Regions from separate parts of the Geobacillus sp. GHH01 genome, predicted to be linked through region 1. Evidence: predicted binding sites of a transcription regulator. Region 1 holds the regulator's gene; the other holds the start of a gene.
The links. Region 1 encodes NrdR, which represses ribonucleotide reductase genes. Its sites were predicted from a motif close to AACACNATATATNGTGTT; they were not measured.

Region 1 (8,568 bases):
CGCCGCTCGCCGTCCAAAAATGAATGAGCGAGGGCCAAAATTTGCTGCTGTTCTTCGACGTCGCGGAAATAAAAAACATTGGCAATGATGGATAGCAGCAGCCGGTCTTCCATCACCTCCTGCATAAACGCCGTCATCGCTGGGATGATATGCTCCTCAAGCACACGCTTCTCCTCGCCCTGTATGTAAACCGCCACGGTTTTGTTCCCGTCATAAGCGGCATGAAACAGCGGACCGTCATCCGGTTGCCGGTGATCTAGCAGCCCAACCAATTTTTCCGCCTCGCTTGCCTCGTCAAAATGGATTTCGATCACCCGCTGTCCCCCCTTTAGCCCGAAAGGCATGCTTGGTTTATATATATGGGGACAACGGGCTGTTTAGACTAAAAAACCACAAAGCTTAGCGGCGTTCATTGTTCGAGGAGAGGGTGCCCCAAAAGGATCGGGACACCCTTTCTTATTACCGTATACAGGCATAAAACAAATATGTTGTGTTTTGTTTAAGGGAAATTACCCTTTTGGGTCAGCCCCAGTCGGCAAACGAACCGCTTGCCGACTACGGCAGAAAAGCTAGAAACAGAACCTGCTCAACTAGTTTTTATGGGTTAATCAACATGCCTGTGCAAACGGCAACGTTTCAAATCGCCTTTATATATTTTGCTCGCGGCGGTTCGGTCCAGTGATTTCAATCGGATAGGCCAAATAGCGGATTCGCTCCATAATGCGCGCCGCCTTCACCTTCTCTTCTTCGCCGCGCTGCGAATACGTCAAATGATGGGCGAGCTGCTGCATATCAAAGTTCGACGTGAAAAACGTCGGCAAGTTTTCAAACATCCGGTATTGCAAGATCGGGCCAAACACATCATCGCGCACCCAGCTTGACATCGCCTCCGCCCCAAGATCATCGAGCATCAGCACCGGCACTTTTTTGATATAATCAAGCTTTTCGTTCATCGTCTGGTCTTGAAGCGAATGTTTCATCTCACGAAACAGCTCGGGCACGTAGACGATCAGCGACGAAACGTTTCGCTTCGCCAGCTCGTTGGCGATCGCGGCGAGCAAATACGTTTTGCCCACCCCAAACGATCCGTGCAAATACAAGCCTTTCATTTTTTTCCCTGGCTCGTATTCCGCCACAAACCGCTCGGCAAATCGGATCGCTTTGATCCGCCCATCGTCATTGAGATCGACGTCAGAGAGCGAAGCACGCAAGATTTCGCGCGGCATGAACATGCTTTGAATGAGCGACTCTTGCCGTTTTCGCTCGTCATGCTGCACTTTTTTTGGGCAGCGGTCGTACTCAACGTCGATCCTTCCACCGTTGACCACCAAATTTGGATGGTACCCCGGCAGCATGTTGTTGCATCGCTCAAGGCCCGGACATTGGCGGCAATTCCCGTGCTGCTCGATGAACTCATACAGCTTCATCAAGCTGCGGTCAACCGCATCGGCCGACAATTGCCGTTCGTGCGCCCGCAAAAACGGCTGCACGTCCGGATGCTCCAAAATGTAGCGTTTCATTTGTTCGTAGCGTTGTTTAAACCGTTGATTGCCAAGCAACCGCTGCAACAGGTGGTTTACTCGTTCCATGGCTTTTCCCTCTATGATTCATCACGGTATTTTTTCAGCCGTTCCTCAAGCTCTTTGCGCGCCTGTTCGACGTCAAAATCATCATCATCCGGCTGGCTGTAATCCATGTTCAGCCAGTCCGGGACGATTTCCGTGCGCACGACTTTGCGCACCGTCCGCGTCCCTTTTTCCTTTTCGTTCGCCCAGTTTTGGTATGTTTTCGCCTCTTCTTTCGCCAGCTCCATGGCTTCCTTCACGGTTTTCACCTTTTTGCGCGCCCAATGGCTGGCGATTTTTTCTACATATTTTTTCGACAGCTTCATATTCGTCCGGAGCATGACATAATAAATGAGCACGTTGACAACTCCGGGGAGCAGCTGTTGCTTAAACATCACATCTTCGATCAGCTGCAAATCAGCCAGCGACGGCTCAGCGCCGCCTGAAATCTCTTTCAGCAGCTGGCGCGGGGAAATTGTTTCCAGCTGTTTCATTAGTTGCTCCTCTTTTGTGCGCGGTTCGATGTTTTCCATCGTCCGGTAGGCGAGCGGCTGCACTCGTTCGACGAGGCGCGGCTCGACACCGCCATGTTCGAGCTCATACCATTCGCGCGCCGCCCGGCGCAACGCGTCAATATCGATATGATAGGCCGGATCGATGACGCCAAGGACCAGTTTTTGCATCTCAAGCGGCGGAATGCCGTATAAAAACGCCAGCTTTTTAATCGCTTCCTTCACTTTCGCTGTCACCGCTCGGCGCGGCACAAGCTGCTTGGACAGGCCGGCAAAAAACAGCTCAAAGTCGAATACATCATCATCAAGCACATACGACGCCTCATCCCGCCTGATGTGATCCTTCCCTTCAAGCAGCTCGGGCCCGGCTTCTTCGCTGAGGCCGGCGACGATTTGTTCAGCGGGCACGGCCGAAAACACGTCGGAAAACGACCGCGTCACCTGGGTGAATTTCGTTTCATCAATGGACGGACGGGCAAAAAAGTTGCTCAGCTGGATAAACAAGTGGCGGCCGACTTGCCGGTGCAAAAAAACGCTCAACATCTCGTCGCGGAAAAACTGGTCTGGCGCCAACGGCGGGCGCAGCTCATAAAGAAACAGCTTCGGTTCATCCGCCTCTTTAGCGTGGACGTATGTGTCGAGCAGCCCGATTCCTTCGAGTTTCAACCGTTCGCTGTAAATGTCCGGCAGTCCGCACTGCATGAGCGCCATAAGCCGATGATGGGTCGCTTCCTGGCCGTCAAGCAGCTCAAGCTCCCCCCAAAGCGTCATATAAAGCGCCAACGCCCGGCAGCCGATGAGCGGCTGGTAAAGCAGCGTCAGCACTTTACGGTCCACCTCTTGCAACACCCCACGGCTTTGCACGGTATAACGGTCGACAGCAATCAGCTCTTTCCAATGGTGTTGCATCGCTCCGACCTTCCATTTCGCCGTATTCGTTTCAAACCGGCTCTCCCCTTTCCTGCCGAAAAGACGTTGAAAAAAAGGGCTTGCCGCCTAACGCCAAAGCCCTTTTTACCGTTGCCCTTTTTTGATCAGCTCTTTCAGTTCTTCAATGAACACATTAATATCTTTAAACTGCCGATAGACGGAAGCGAAGCGGACATAGGCGACCTCATCGATGTGTGACAGGCGCTCCATCACCATTTCGCCGATCGTTTCGCTTTTCACTTCCGAGACGCCTTGATTGCGCAGTTCGCGCTCAATTTCCTGCGTCACTTTTTCAAGCTCCTCGAGCGCCACCGGCCGCTTCTCGCACGCTTTGATCAAGCCGCGCAAAATTTTCTCCCGGCTAAATTCTTCGCGCGTCCCCTCTTTTTTCACAACAATCAGCGGCGGCTCCTCGATCCGCTCAAACGTCGTAAACCGATAATGGCACTGTTCGCACTCCCGCCGGCGGCGGATCGAACGACCCTCTTCAACCGGGCGCGAGTCAAGCACGCGCGTGCCTTGATGATGGCATGAAGGACATCGCATAACATCCACTCCGTTGATCTTCTTATTTTCTATCATACCGGAATGGACGAAAGCAGACAAGATATAGTTAGCTGTTCAGTCCGGAACCGATATAGGGCAGGCGGGCGTCGAGCTTCCGATACAAATCGAGAATGACCGCCCGGCTATGCCCAAAATCAAACGGCAATAGCTTCGTCTCCGTCGTCGCGGAAAAGTCGACCGCCGTTTCAAACGGCCGCACGGAAATGACGGTAGCGACGATAAACAACTTTTTGCCGCGCCTTGTTTGTGCACAAATTTCGCCGCGCTCTTCGGAAACAGAAACGAGCTCGGCGCCAGGCAGCGACGAGAGCAGCTCCTTGACCGCATCGATCACAGCGCGGTTCGTCGCTTTGTAATAATGGCTTCTTAGCTCTTCATCTTCATGATTTTCCCGCGTTTCACAATGGTTTGTGAAGGCGTATTTGAGTGTTTTCCACATGCTCATTGCCACGTCTCCCTAGTCATTCTTTTTCTTCCATCATACCATGATTTTCGCCGCTGTTGTACCGCCGAGGGCGCAAAAAAAGGAGCGTTTCGCTTACGCTCCTTTCGGTTTATCATGATCCAATTACAGCGCCTGCGCCTTTTTCACTTCGATTGGGCGCATGCCGCGCGGAAGTTCAATCGTTTCCCGCGTTTGCGCGCCCAGCATTTCGGCAATGTAATCGGCGGCAATCGTCGGGTCTAAATGGCCGCATGTATACACATCAATGCTCGCATAGCCGTGTTCGGGAAACGTGTGAATCGTCAAATGCGATTCCGAAATAATGACGACCCCGCTTACGCCTTGCGGAGCGAATTTATGGAACGCCACTTCGCGAATCTCCGCTCCCGACTTTAACGCGGCGTCAACGAACGTTTTTTCAATAAAATCAATATCATTCAGTTTGTCAAAGTCGCATCCCCAAAGTTCCGAGATAACGTGACGACCCATCGTGTCCATGAAAAGAATCCCCCTTTAACCAATTTTCTCAAACAAATAAAAAAACAGAAGGTGAGTTGCAAAATGGCATGTATAACTACCACGGGGGAAAGTTAGTCCTAAGAGGTCCTAACCCTTTAAGTAGTCACATTACCCTTGCCGTTAAGAAGTTCACGAGACATAGTATACTTTGTTTAGGGGGTTTTTGCAACAGGCTTTTTTAATTTTTTTGCATAAAAAAGAGAAAAAGCGCCCACGCCCGCACCGTGGCCCGATCCGTTTGTGCGGATCGCAAAAGCCATAGCGCAGGCGGCGCGCTTCACATCGAACCGCTGTTACGCATTGACGCTGAGACGCTCATTCATTTTGGCCGCGACAAGATGGGCTAAATCAACGACGCGGCACGAATAGCCCCATTCATTGTCATACCAAGCGAGCACTTTCACTTTTCGCCCTTCCATCACCATCGTCGACAGGCCGTCGATAATCGCAGAATGCGGATTCGTATTGAAATCGATCGAGACAAGCGGCTCCATCGTGAAATCCAAGATGCCTTTCAATGGGCCGTCGGCAGCGCGGATCAGCGCCTCGTTCACCTCATCAACCGTCACATCGCGCTTCAAGTCGACGACCAAGTCGACGAGCGAGACGTTCGGCGTCGGGACGCGGAGCGCCATGCCATGAAGCTTCCCTTTTAAATGCGGCAGCACTAGGCCAAGCGCTTTCGCCGCTCCCGTTGTCGTCGGGATGATCGACTGCGCGCATGAGCGGGCGCGGCGCAAATCTTTATGCGGGTTATCGATGTTTTTTTGGTCGTTCGTATACGCGTGAACCGTCGTCATCAGGCCGTTTTCAATCCCAAACGCTTCATCGAGCACTTTGACGACCGGAGCCAAACAGTTTGTCGTACACGAGGCGTTCGAAATGATGAAATGGCGGTCGATGTCAAGCATATGCTCGTTGACGCCAACAACGATCGTCACATCTTCATTTTTGCCCGGGGCGGTTAAAATGACGCGCTTCGCCCCTGCCTCAAGGTGAAGGCTCGCCTTTTCGCGGTCGTTGAATTTTCCGGTCGCTTCAATCACAATATCGATATCAAGCTCTTTCCACGGCAGCTGTTTCGGGTCGCGCGAGTTTAACAGCCTCACTTTTTTGCCGTTGACGAGCAGGCCGTCTTCCAAGGCGATGACCTCACCGTCAAATTTACCGTGGTTTGAGTCATATTTCACTAAATGGGCTAACGTTTCCGGCGGATAGCTGGCGTTCACCGCCACAATGTCGAGGTCAGAGGAATTGATGGCGCGCCGGAACACCATCCGTCCGATTCGTCCGAAACCGTTAATCGCCACTTTCGCCTTCATTCACTTTGTTCTCCTCTCATATATGTTATACTATTTTCTTATATTCGTATAAATAGTATATCATATTTTTAGGAAATGTGGAGAACAAAATGACTGAAAGCGAACAAAAAAGACGCCTATTTTTCCAAGGCGTCCCATTGTTTCAAAATAGCCAACAGCTGACGGCGTGTCTCTTCCCTCGTTCCGTTATTGTTGATGACCGCGTCGGCCCGCTTCATTTTTTCCGCCAGCGGCCATTGAGCGCGAATGCGGGCGCGCGCTTCTTCCTCAGTGAACCCGTTCCGCTCCATCAGCCGGCGAAGCTGGATGTCATCGTCAACATACACGACAAGTACTTTATCGACCCAGGATGTCAATCCGCTTTCAAATAAAAGCGGAATGTCCAATACGACCGTTTTCGCCCCGGAACGGACGAGCGCTTCTTTCTCCGCGAGCATTTTCTGACGCACCGCCGGGTGAACGATGGCGTTTAGCTTTTTCCGTTCTTCTTCGTCGTTGAACACGATCGCCCCGAGTTTCGCCCGATCGATCTCTCCATTTGTCTGCAAAATGCCCGGACCGAAGGCGGCGACAATCTGACGGTAGGCGTCTTCCCCCGGTCGGACGACGGCGCGCGCCGCTTCGTCAGCATCAATGACCGGAAGGCCGAGCTCGCGCATCATCGCGCTCACCGTGCTTTTGCCGCTGGCGATCCCGCCGGTCAATCCGATCGTCAACGTCATGGAACCTCTCTCCTTTTTACACGCCGCCTAGCGCTGGCAGCGCGGGCAATAATGCGTGCCGCGGCCGGCGACGACCGTTTTTTCAATCGGCGTGCCGCATCGTTTGCACGGATTGCCTTGGCGGCCATACACGTACAAATGATGTTGAAACGTGCCGGCCTCGCCTTGCGTGTTCACATACGTGCGCACCGTGCTTCCCCCTTTCATGACCGCCTCGCCGATCGTCGCCACCATTTCCTCATGCAGGCGCTCGATCTCTTTGCTGGAGAGAGAGGCGGCCGGCCGGCCGGGAAGAATGCCGGCGCGAAACAGCGATTCGTCGACATAAATATTGCCAAACCCAGCCACGACCGTCTGATCAAGGAGCAACGCTTTGACCGACCGTTTCGTTTTCACCGCCCGCTCCGCCAATACAGCTGGGGAAAACGCCGGGGAAAGCGGCTCCGGCCCAAGCTCAGCAAGCGGCGGCCGACGGTCAGCTTCTTCTTTGGCATAAACGTGCATCGTTCCGAACTTGCGCACGTCGCGGTAACGGAGTTCGCTGCCGTCCGTGAAGCAAAACACGACGTGCGTATGCGGTTCGAGCGGCTCGAGGGCAGAAGCAACGGCGTAGCGCCCTTCCATGCGCAAATGGGAAATGAGTGCATCGCGGTCGAGCAGGAATTTCAAAAACTTCCCTCTCCGTTCCAAACCACGCACCGTCTGTCCGATCATTCTTGCCGCAAACTCCTCGGGGTCTCGCGGATGGCGGATGATGTTCGGCCAAAAGATGCGCACATCCTCAATCGTTTTTCCGACAATAAGCGGCAAAAGCGTACGACGGATCGTTTCCACCTCCGGCAATTCCGGCATGGCGATCCCCCCTTTCCTCCGTTTTCCTGCATCGTTCCCGCCGACGCTTTCGCATTGACGCCGGTTCATCCGCCGAGAGAAAGATTCTCCATGGGGCGGCAGCTGTTTCGCTCCAATTCATCGAGTTGCAGCCGAGAATCGTCGCACCGAAAGATTCTGCCTAAAAGGCCGGTGAGAAACGCTGATTTTCACAAAATCGGTCATGTTGGTTGAGAAGGACGGCTCGATGTTCAAGGCTTCCCAACTGGAGAAGAGTCGTTGTGAAACTGCTTTTTCATTCCATCACAGGCCTTCTTAGGGATGCCGGCGCTCCACACCAAGACTTCTCTTTATTTCGCATCATACCACGTCGAGCCATAATGGTAATCGACTTTGAGCGGCACGCGAAGTGTGACCGCTTGCTCCATCACTTCCGGAACGAGCCGGCACAGCCGCTCCATCTCTTCTTTCGGCGCCTCCAAAATGAGCTCGTCATGCACCTGCAGCAAAAGGCGCGCTTGCAGCCGCTCTTCCTTCAGTCTGGCGTTCAGATCGATCATCGCCTTTTTAATAATGTCAGCGGCGCTCCCTTGAATCGGCGTGTTCATCGCCATCCGTTCAGCAAAGCTGCGGACGTTGAAGTTGCGGCTCGTGATATCCGGCAAATAGCGGCGCCGATGCAGCAGCGTCGTCACATACCCTTTCTGTTTTGCTTCTTGCACAATGTTTTCCATATACCGCTTCACGCCAGGGAAGCTTTCGAAGTAGCGCTCGATGAATTCAGCCGCCTCTTTGCGCGAAATATTTAAGTTTTGCGCCAAGCCGTAATCACTGATCCCGTAAACGATCCCAAAGTTGACCGCCTTCGCCTGACGGCGCATGTTGGGCGTCACTTCGTCCTCGCTCACTTGGAAAATGTCCATCGCTGTTTTCGTATGGATATCCAAATCGCGGCGGAACGCTTCCATTAAATTGTCATCTTCCGCAATATGGGCGAGGACGCGCAACTCAATTTGTGAGTAGTCGGCGGCGAAAATGAGCCAATCAGACTCCGACGGCACGAACGCTTGGCGGATTTTCCGTCCTTCCTCAAGCCGAATCGGAATGTTTTGCAAGTTCGGCTCCGTCGAGCTGAGCCGTCCGGTTTGCGTCAAC
Region 2 (8,568 bases), 310 kb from region 1:
AATAGATCGGCTGGTCTTTGCGCAATTCTTTCATGCGCATGCGAAGCTGCGTGAGCGGGATGTTGCGAGCCCCTAAAATATGTCCAGCCGCAAACTCATCCGGTTCGCGGACGTCGACGAGTTGCGCTTTTCGATAACCGGCGCGGAACTCTTCCTCTGTCAATGCTTTGACAATTCTCTTCTGCCAGAAGTACGTAATGACGGAATACACGATGATTGCGCCGAGAATAATGAGCAATGCTTCCACCCGTCATGCCTCCTTTCGCTTCGTCTGCTATTTCCTATTATATAAAGTCGCCGCCGGGAAGCAAAGAGGTTTTCGTGATGCCATTTTTCTTTCCTTCACCGGCGTTGTTTGCTAAACTAATAAAGGCGGCCAAAAGCGTCCCGCCCCTTGGCGGTGGTCGACAAGCCGCCGCAGCGTTTAGAGTATGGAACAATAGAGAAGGTGGAACGATGGCAAAAGAAGTATGGCGCTTTATCGATTCCGGCTATTGCCCGCCGGCGTTCAATATGGCGCTCGATGAGGCGCTTCTCGATTGGCACAGCGAAGGCAAAATTCCGCCGACGATCCGCTTTTATGGCTGGAATCCGCCGACGTTGTCGATTGGTTATTTTCAAAAAGTGGAGAAAGAAATTGATTTAGAGGCGGTCAAACGGCACGGCCTCGGCTTTGTCCGTCGGCCGACCGGCGGGCGCGGCGTCCTGCACGATAAAGAATTGACATACAGCGTGATCGTCTCCGAGTCGCACCCGGCGATGCCGAAGACGGTGACGGAAGCATACCGCGTCATTTCCCAAGGCATTTTAGAGGGATTTCGTTATCTTGGATTGGATGCGTATTTTGCCGTGCCGAGGACAGAAGAAGAGAAAGCCGATTTGCGCAGCCCGCGTTCGGCTGTTTGTTTTGACGCGCCGTCATGGTACGAACTTGTCGTTGAGGGGCGGAAAATCGCCGGCAGCGCGCAAACGCGGCAAAAAGGCGTCATTTTGCAGCATGGTTCGATTTTGCTCGATTTGGACGAAGACTTGCTGTTCAGCTTGTTTAAATATCCAAACGAGCGGGTGAAAGAGCGTCTGCAGCGCGATTTTAAAAAGAAGGCGGTCGCGATCAATGAGTTGACGAGCCGCACGGTGACGATCGAGGAAGCGAAAGAGGCGTTTTACAAAGGATTTGAAAAAGGATTGAACATCGTATTGGAACCGTACACGCTCACCGCCGAAGAGCGGGCGTACGTCGAAGAGCTGGCGCGGACGAAATACGAAAGCGACGAATGGAACTTCAAGCGCTGAGCAGCGACGCGGTAAATCGTTCGTTTTCCGGCAAAAACAGCGGCACTCCCCCGTTTTTCTCCGCTTTTCGCCTTGTTTTGTTTTTTTTTGCTTGACAAAATGAAATCATTTGTTCTCTTTAACAATATATAGTATGATTTTCATAAAAAATCATACTATATATTGTTTTTTTCTGTTTGATATGGTAAGGTAGAGAAGACAGGACAACTTTGCCAAAAACATGAGAGATTATATAAAAGAGGAGAGATAGGAGAATGACGGTGGCGTCATCCGAAAAAATGAAGATCAATATTGACAAGCTGAACGAGGATATCCGCCTATTTCCGCAAGTGCATCCGATTACGCCGGATATGCACATCACCCATAAAGGCGTATCCCGTTTGGTCATGCTTGACCGGTATTCATTCAAAGATACGGAGAAGCTGACGCTCACACCGGGCGACTTCGTCGTGTTGACGATCAAGGAGGATCCGAAATTCCCGGCACGAGGGCTCGGGTTTATCGTCGACATCGATTGGGAGGCGAAAAAGGCGCGCGTGTTGATTGAAGACGAATACCGGCACGTGCTCGAAGGGGAAGAGGCGGAGACCGGCATTGTGGTTCGGTCGCTCGACATTATTGATAAGCCGCTCGAGATTTTCTATGAGCAAATCGCCAAGCGCAATGCGACCGGGCTGGCGGCGGTGGAAAAGACGGAAGAAAAGCGGAAAGAGTGGTTCGAAAAGTTTTATCAAGAGCTCGCAAGCTTGAATTTTGTTCCGGCCGGCCGCGTGTTGTACGGGGCGGGTTCGGGCAAGGAAGTGACGTATTTCAACTGCTATGTGATGCCGTTTGTGAAAGACTCGCGCGAAGGAATTTCCGAACATCGGAAGCAGGTGATGGAAATCATGAGCCGCGGCGGCGGCGTTGGGACGAACGGCTCGACATTGCGGCCGCGCCATACGCTTGCGCGCGGGGTGAACGGCAAATCGTCCGGGTCGGTCTCGTGGCTTGACGATATTGCGAAGCTGACCCACCTTGTCGAGCAAGGTGGCTCCCGCCGCGGCGCCCAAATGATTATGCTTGCCGACTGGCACCCGGACATTATCGAATTCATCGTCTCGAAAATGCAAAACCCGCGCATTTTGCGCTACCTGCTCGAAAATATGGAAGACGAAGGCATCAAAAAAGCAGCGCGCGACAAACTGAAATTTACGCCGCTCACCGAGCGGGAGCGGGCGATGTACGAAGCGATCGTCCGATACAAGAACGCGCCTGACTACGGCGGTTTCACCGAAGACATCATCAAAGACGCCGAAGAAAAACTGCGCACCGGCGGTACATATACGGTGCACAACCCAGACTTTTTGACCGGTGCGAACATTTCCGTCTGCTTGACGAAAGAGTTCATGGAAGCGGTCGAAAAGGACGAAGAATACGCGCTCCGCTTCCCGGACGTGGAAACCTATTCCGAAGAGGAAATGCGCATTTACAACGAAAAATGGCATGAAGTCGGCGATGTACGCGAATGGGAGAAAATGGGCTATCGCGTCCGCGTCTACCGGAAAATCCGTGCCCGCGAACTGTGGAAGCTGATCAACATTTGCGCGACGTATTCGGCCGAGCCGGGCATTTTCTTCATCGACAACGCCAACGAAATGACGAACGCCCGCGCGTACGGGCAAAAAGTCGTTGCGACCAACCCGTGCGGGGAACAACCGTTGGCACCGTATTCGGTGTGCAATCTGGCCGCCATTAACTTGGCGAACATGGTCGACAAAGAACGGAAGGTCGTGGACTACGAAAAACTGAAACGCACGGTCGAAATCGGGGTGCGGATGCAAGACAACGTCATTGACGCCACGCCGTACTTCCTTGAGGAAAACAAAAAACAAGCGCTCGGCGAGCGCCGCATCGGCCTTGGCGTCATGGGGCTTGCAGACTTGCTCATTTACTGCGAAAAAGCGTACGGCTCTGAGGAAGGAAACCAGCTTGTCGATGAGCTGTTCCGCACGATCGCCACGACCGCATACCGGGCATCGATCGAGCTGGCGAAAGAAAAAGGCAGCTTCCCGTTTCTTGTCGGCGAAACGGAGGAAGAGACGCGCAAGCTGCGTGAAGCGTTCATCAACACCGGCTACATGAAACGGATGCCGGAAGATATTCGTCAAGATATTTTGAAATACGGCATCCGCAACTCGCACTTGCTGACGGTGGCGCCGACGGGATCGACGGGAACGATGGTCGGCGTCTCAACCGGGCTTGAGCCGTACTTCTCGTTCTCGTACTACCGGAGCGGGCGCTTGGGCAAATTTATCGAAGTGAAAGCGGACATCGTCCAAGAATATTTGGACAAACACCCGGAAGCCGACCCGAACCACTTGCCGCCTTGGTTTGTGACGGCGATGGACTTGCCGCCGGAAGCGCACGCCGATGTGCAGTGCATCATTCAACGTTGGGTCGACTCGAGCTTGTCGAAAACGGTCAACGCGCCGAAGGGCTACACCGTCGAGCAAGTGCAAAAAGTGTACGAGCGTTTATGGCGTTGCGGTGCGAAAGGCGGAACCGTCTATGTCGACGGCAGCCGCGATGCGCAAGTGTTGACGTTAAAGGCTGAGGAGAATCGGATTGAAGAGCAACTTGAACTGCTTCCAGAGGAGCTCGAGGAAAAAGAGACGAAACGCCCCGTCGTGCTCGTTGATACGATTCAAGATGTGCGCGCCACCGATGTGACAATCGGTTCCGAAATCGGCAATATTTGCCCGATTTGCCGCGAAGGGACGATCGAAGAGATCGGCGGCTGCAACACGTGCACAAGCTGCGGCGCGCAGCTGAAGTGCGGCCTGTAATGGCGATACGAATGGGTTTGAATGGATGAAACGCTGGTTTCCGTAGAGGAACCGGCGTTTTTTTTTTTTTTTACATAAAAGGCAAAAGCCAAAATATAGTGGTAAAAGGAGGGAACGAAAGGGGGAGCGTCATGATTGTTCATGTCGTAAAGCGCGGGGAGACGCTTTGGCAGTTGGCTCAGCGTTACGGCGTTCCACTCGAGCGGATTGTCGCCGCCAATGAACTGAGCGACCCGAACCGGCTAGCCGTTGGCCAAGCGCTCGTCATCCCGGTTCCATATCGTTACCATACGGTCCGCACAGGGGAAACGTTATGGCAAATTGCGCGCCAGTATGGAGTGGCGGTCGAAGCGATTATACAGGCGAACCGGATCACGAATCCGTCGCTCCTTTATCCAGGGACAACGTTGTTCATCCCAGCGCGCATCCATACGGTGCGAAGCGGGGAGACGCTGGCGCAAATCGCTTCGTTCTACGGAGTGACGGTTCAGCAGCTGATCGAAGTAAACGATATTACCGATCCGAACCGGATCGTCCCCGGACAGCGGCTCATCATCCCGCCGGCGAAGCCGCTCATCGAGGTGAACGCATTTACGGTGGACCAAGGGGAGAAAGGAGCGGAGCAAGTGCGCGAAGTCGGCCGCCATTTGACCTATGCCGCGCCATTCGCCTACACGATCCGCGCCGATGGCGGGCTCAATCCGATCAATGATACAGCATTCATTCAGGCGGCTTATGCCGCCCGTGTCGTGCCGATGATGACGATCACGAACTTTACGTACCAAGACCCGGGCTCGAGGCTGGCGCAGACGATTCTGGCCGACGTTGCGCTGCAAACGCGATTGCTTGACAACGTCATTCAAGTGATGCGAGCAAAAGGGTACCGCGCGTTGAATGTCGATTTTGAAAATGTCTATCCGTCCGACCGCAAGCGGTATAACGAGTTTTTGCAGCGGGCGGCCAACCGGCTTCACGCCGAAGGGTATGTTTTATCGACGTCGCTGGCGCCCAAAATAAGCGCTGAACAAAAAGGGCTGCTGTACGAAGCGCACGACTACCCAGCCCACGGACGCATCGCTGATTTTGTTGTCCTTATGACCTATGAGTGGGGCTACCGATTTGGGCCGCCGCAAGCCATTTCGCCGGTGAATCAAATTCGGCGCGTGCTCGATTATGCGGTGACCGCCATTCCGCGTAGCAAAATCATGATGGGGTTTCAAATTTATGCCCGCGACTGGGTGCTGCCGCACGTGCAAGGGCAAGAGGCGGAAACGTTCAGTCCGAAAGAGGCGCTAGAGCGCGCCATTCGCTACGGGGCGTCCATCCAATACGATGCGGCGGCCGCCTCGCCGTTTTACCGGTACACGGACGAGCAAGGCCGCCAGCACGAAGTATGGTTTGAAGACGCCCGCAGCGCGTTGGCGAAATTTGAATTGGTGAAAGAATACGGATTGCGCGGAATCAGCTACTGGGTGCTCGGGTATCCGTATCCGGAAAACTGGGTGCTGTTAGAAGACAATTTCCGCATTCGCAAGCGGGGATAAGCGGTTCGAGCGTATGCGCCGGTCATCGGGCATGCGCTTTTACTTTGTTTCTTGGAGTTCGAGCCGCTTTTTTAGCTGATAAATTTCCAGATCGTGCTGGCCGATCTTATGGTTTAAATATTCAATCGCAATGTTCGCGTTGCGCCAATCATGTGACAATATCTCGAACATGCGCCGATGGTCGGCCAGCTCGTCCTCGATTTTTTTGAAATGGCTGCGCGTCTCGATAATGAAATGGTCCAACTTTTCCTCGAGGCGTTGTTGCTGTTCTTCGAGGCGTTGCTGTCCGGCTTCTAGGCGGTCGAGGCGTTCATGAATCGGCTGCAACTCCTCTTTCAGCACCGAGCGAAGCAATTCGACAAGCTCGTGAGACATTCTGCATCCCTCCTTTCAGTTTAGTTTTATTGTATCATTGCGTTCATGAGCTGTCATGGCAAATCGCAAAGGTGTGCGAATGTTTTGCAGGGCAATCTGTATGTTGGAACGAATATAGTAAGCGAAAGGATCGAGTTTCTAGTTGATGGAATTCAATGGCATGAAGAGAGCGAAGAATGTTGTGAAAAGTCGAAGAATAAGGGAGATGATCAAGTTGAATTTCACATGGGTCGCTGAACGGTTTCGACGTTTTGCTGTTCATGAATGCCGTGGTTCTAGCCCGTTGTATGAACAGCTTTCTCTCCATATTGCCAGAGATGAGAAGCTTCTCTATCTTGCTTCGCATGCCCGCAGCGGTCAACCGATTCCCAACTTGTTGTTCGGAGCGGTGCATGATTTGTTGCTAAAAGGGTATGAACATGGGTTGCGCGAATTTTACGGAAGTATTGTTAAGGAGCCGCGGGCACCGGAAGCTGCTTTTCCTTATTTTCGCGATTTTTGTCTTCGTTACTGGGAGGATATAAAGAACATTTTGGTTCACCGGCTCGTGCAAACCAATGAAGTCCGGCGTTGTGCATATTTATACCCCGTGTTTTGTTGCATTTATGAACAAGTGAAAAAGCCTTTGTCACTCATTGAAATTGGCACAAGCGCCGGTCTGCAATTGGCTTGGGATCAGTACCGGTACGATTATGGCTGGGGGCGTCCGTACGGAAATCTGGATTCTGATGTCCTTATTGCATCAAACATTCGTGGCGACCAACGGCCATTATTGTTGCCGGAAAGCCCGCCGGTCGCTGAACGGATCGGTATCGATTTGCATGTGATTGACTTGAAAAAAGAGGATGATCGACGATGGATGAAGGCGCTCATTTGGCCCGAACATAAAGACCGGCGCCAATTGTTTGAAAAGGCAGCCCGATGTCTGGAACAAACGCCGATTCGTCTGATCGAGGGAGACGGGGTTGAACTTCTCTCTGATCTTGTTGCACAAGTTCCGTCCGATACCGTTGTTTGCATCTTCCACACGCATGTCGCGAACCAAATGTCAGATGAGGCAAAGCGTGGATTGCTTGAGCAGCTTCGTGAAATCGGCCGCCAACGGGATTTGTTCCATGTGTATAACAATATGTGGGATCCGAAACTGCATCTGGATCGCATGATCAATGGCCGAGAATGCCGGCAAATCGTTGCCGAAACCGACGGCCATGCCCGCTGGTTTCGTTGGGAGGCGGATGGATGTGGATGAGGAGGCGACAAGGAAACGAAAAAAGAATTCCAAATAAAGTAAGATAACGACTCCCCCGTTCTCGTCCATACTAAACTGTAAAGATGGACGAAATGGGGGAAAACGATGAAACCGTTTGTGCCAAAACTTGTGTATTTCGAACCGGAGGCGTTGTCGTACCCGCTCGGAAAGGAATTGTACGAGAAATTTACACAAATGGGAATCGAGATTCGCGAGACGACATCGCACAACCAAGTGCGCGGCATTCCGGGAGAGACGGAGCTAGCCCGGTATCGAAATGCGAAATCGACGCTCGTTGTTGGCGTGCGGCGGACGCTGAAATTTGATTCATCGAAGCCGTCAGCCGAATACGCCATTCCGTTGGCAACCGGATGTATGGGCCATTGCCATTATTGCTATTTGCAAACGACATTAGGAAGCAAGCCATATATCCGCGTGTATGTCAACTTGGACGACATTTTCGCCCAGGCGCAAACGTATATTGACGAGCGCGCACCTGAGATCACTCGTTTCGAGGCGGCATGCACGTCCGACATTGTCGGGATCGATCATTTGACCCATTCGCTGAAAAAAGCGATTGAGTTTATTGGCGCGACCGACTACGGGCGGCTCCGATTTGTGACGAAGTATGAGCATGTCGACCATTTGCTTGATGCCAAGCATAACGGCAAAACGCGGTTTCGCTTCAGCGTCAACTCCCGCTATGTGATCAACCATTTCGAGCCGGGAACGTCCTCCTTTGACGCGCGGCTTCAAACAGCGCGCAAAGTGGCCGGTGCCGGCTATAAGCTCGGCTTTGTCGTCGCGCCGATTTACCGGCATGACGGCTGGGAACAAGGGTATTTTGAATTGTTTCAGGAGCTCGCCCGGCAATTGGAAGGGGTGGACTTATCTGATTTGACGTTTGAGCTCATCCAGCATCGGTTTACCAAGCCGGCCAAGCGGGTCATCGAGCAGCGTTACCCGAAAACCAAGCTCGATTTGGACGAATCGAAGCGCAAGTATAAGTGGGGGCGGTACGGCATCGGCAAATATGTGTACCGTGACGAGGAAGCGCGGGAGCTGGAGGAAACCATGCGCTCGTATATTGCTCGCTTTTTTCCATCGGCCCAAGTGCAGTATTTTACGTAATGTTCCCTTCATGGTATAATGGGATTGATTGCTATTTTTTGTTTGCCTGGGCGGCCGACTGGCCCGGCAGCGTCTAGCCGAAGCGGGCAAAGCGGCAATGTTCATGAGAGATGCTGACGGCCGCTGCACTTGTCTGCGGCAGACAAAT

Region 2: GHH_RS12290 (vitamin B12-dependent ribonucleotide reductase) is a predicted target of NrdR. The motif match lies at 1,445-1,462, and genes of this name have one in related genera.

Annotation. Positions count from the first base shown of each region.
Region 1 is NC_020210.1:2,795,907-2,804,474, forward strand. It holds gene ytxC (putative sporulation protein YtxC) at 1-314, opposite strand, end outside; gene dnaI (primosomal protein DnaI) at 648-1,589, opposite strand; gene GHH_RS13820 (replication initiation and membrane attachment family protein) at 1,601-2,986, opposite strand; gene nrdR (transcriptional regulator NrdR) at 3,092-3,553, opposite strand; gene GHH_RS13830 (hypothetical protein) at 3,621-4,019, opposite strand; gene speD (adenosylmethionine decarboxylase) at 4,143-4,517, opposite strand; gene GHH_RS13840 (glyceraldehyde-3-phosphate dehydrogenase) at 4,832-5,860, opposite strand; gene coaE (dephospho-CoA kinase) at 5,977-6,582, opposite strand; gene mutM (DNA-formamidopyrimidine glycosylase) at 6,610-7,434, opposite strand; gene polA (DNA polymerase I) at 7,764-8,568, opposite strand, start outside.
Region 2 is NC_020210.1:2,490,353-2,498,920, reverse strand. It holds gene GHH_RS12300 (rhodanese-like domain-containing protein) at 1-247, opposite strand, end outside; gene GHH_RS12295 (biotin/lipoate A/B protein ligase family protein) at 457-1,293, shown strand; gene GHH_RS12290 (vitamin B12-dependent ribonucleotide reductase) at 1,548-4,121, shown strand; gene GHH_RS12285 (LysM peptidoglycan-binding domain-containing protein) at 4,253-5,665, shown strand; gene GHH_RS12280 (hypothetical protein) at 5,705-6,040, opposite strand; gene GHH_RS12275 (DUF2332 domain-containing protein) at 6,255-7,289, shown strand; gene splB (spore photoproduct lyase) at 7,395-8,420, shown strand.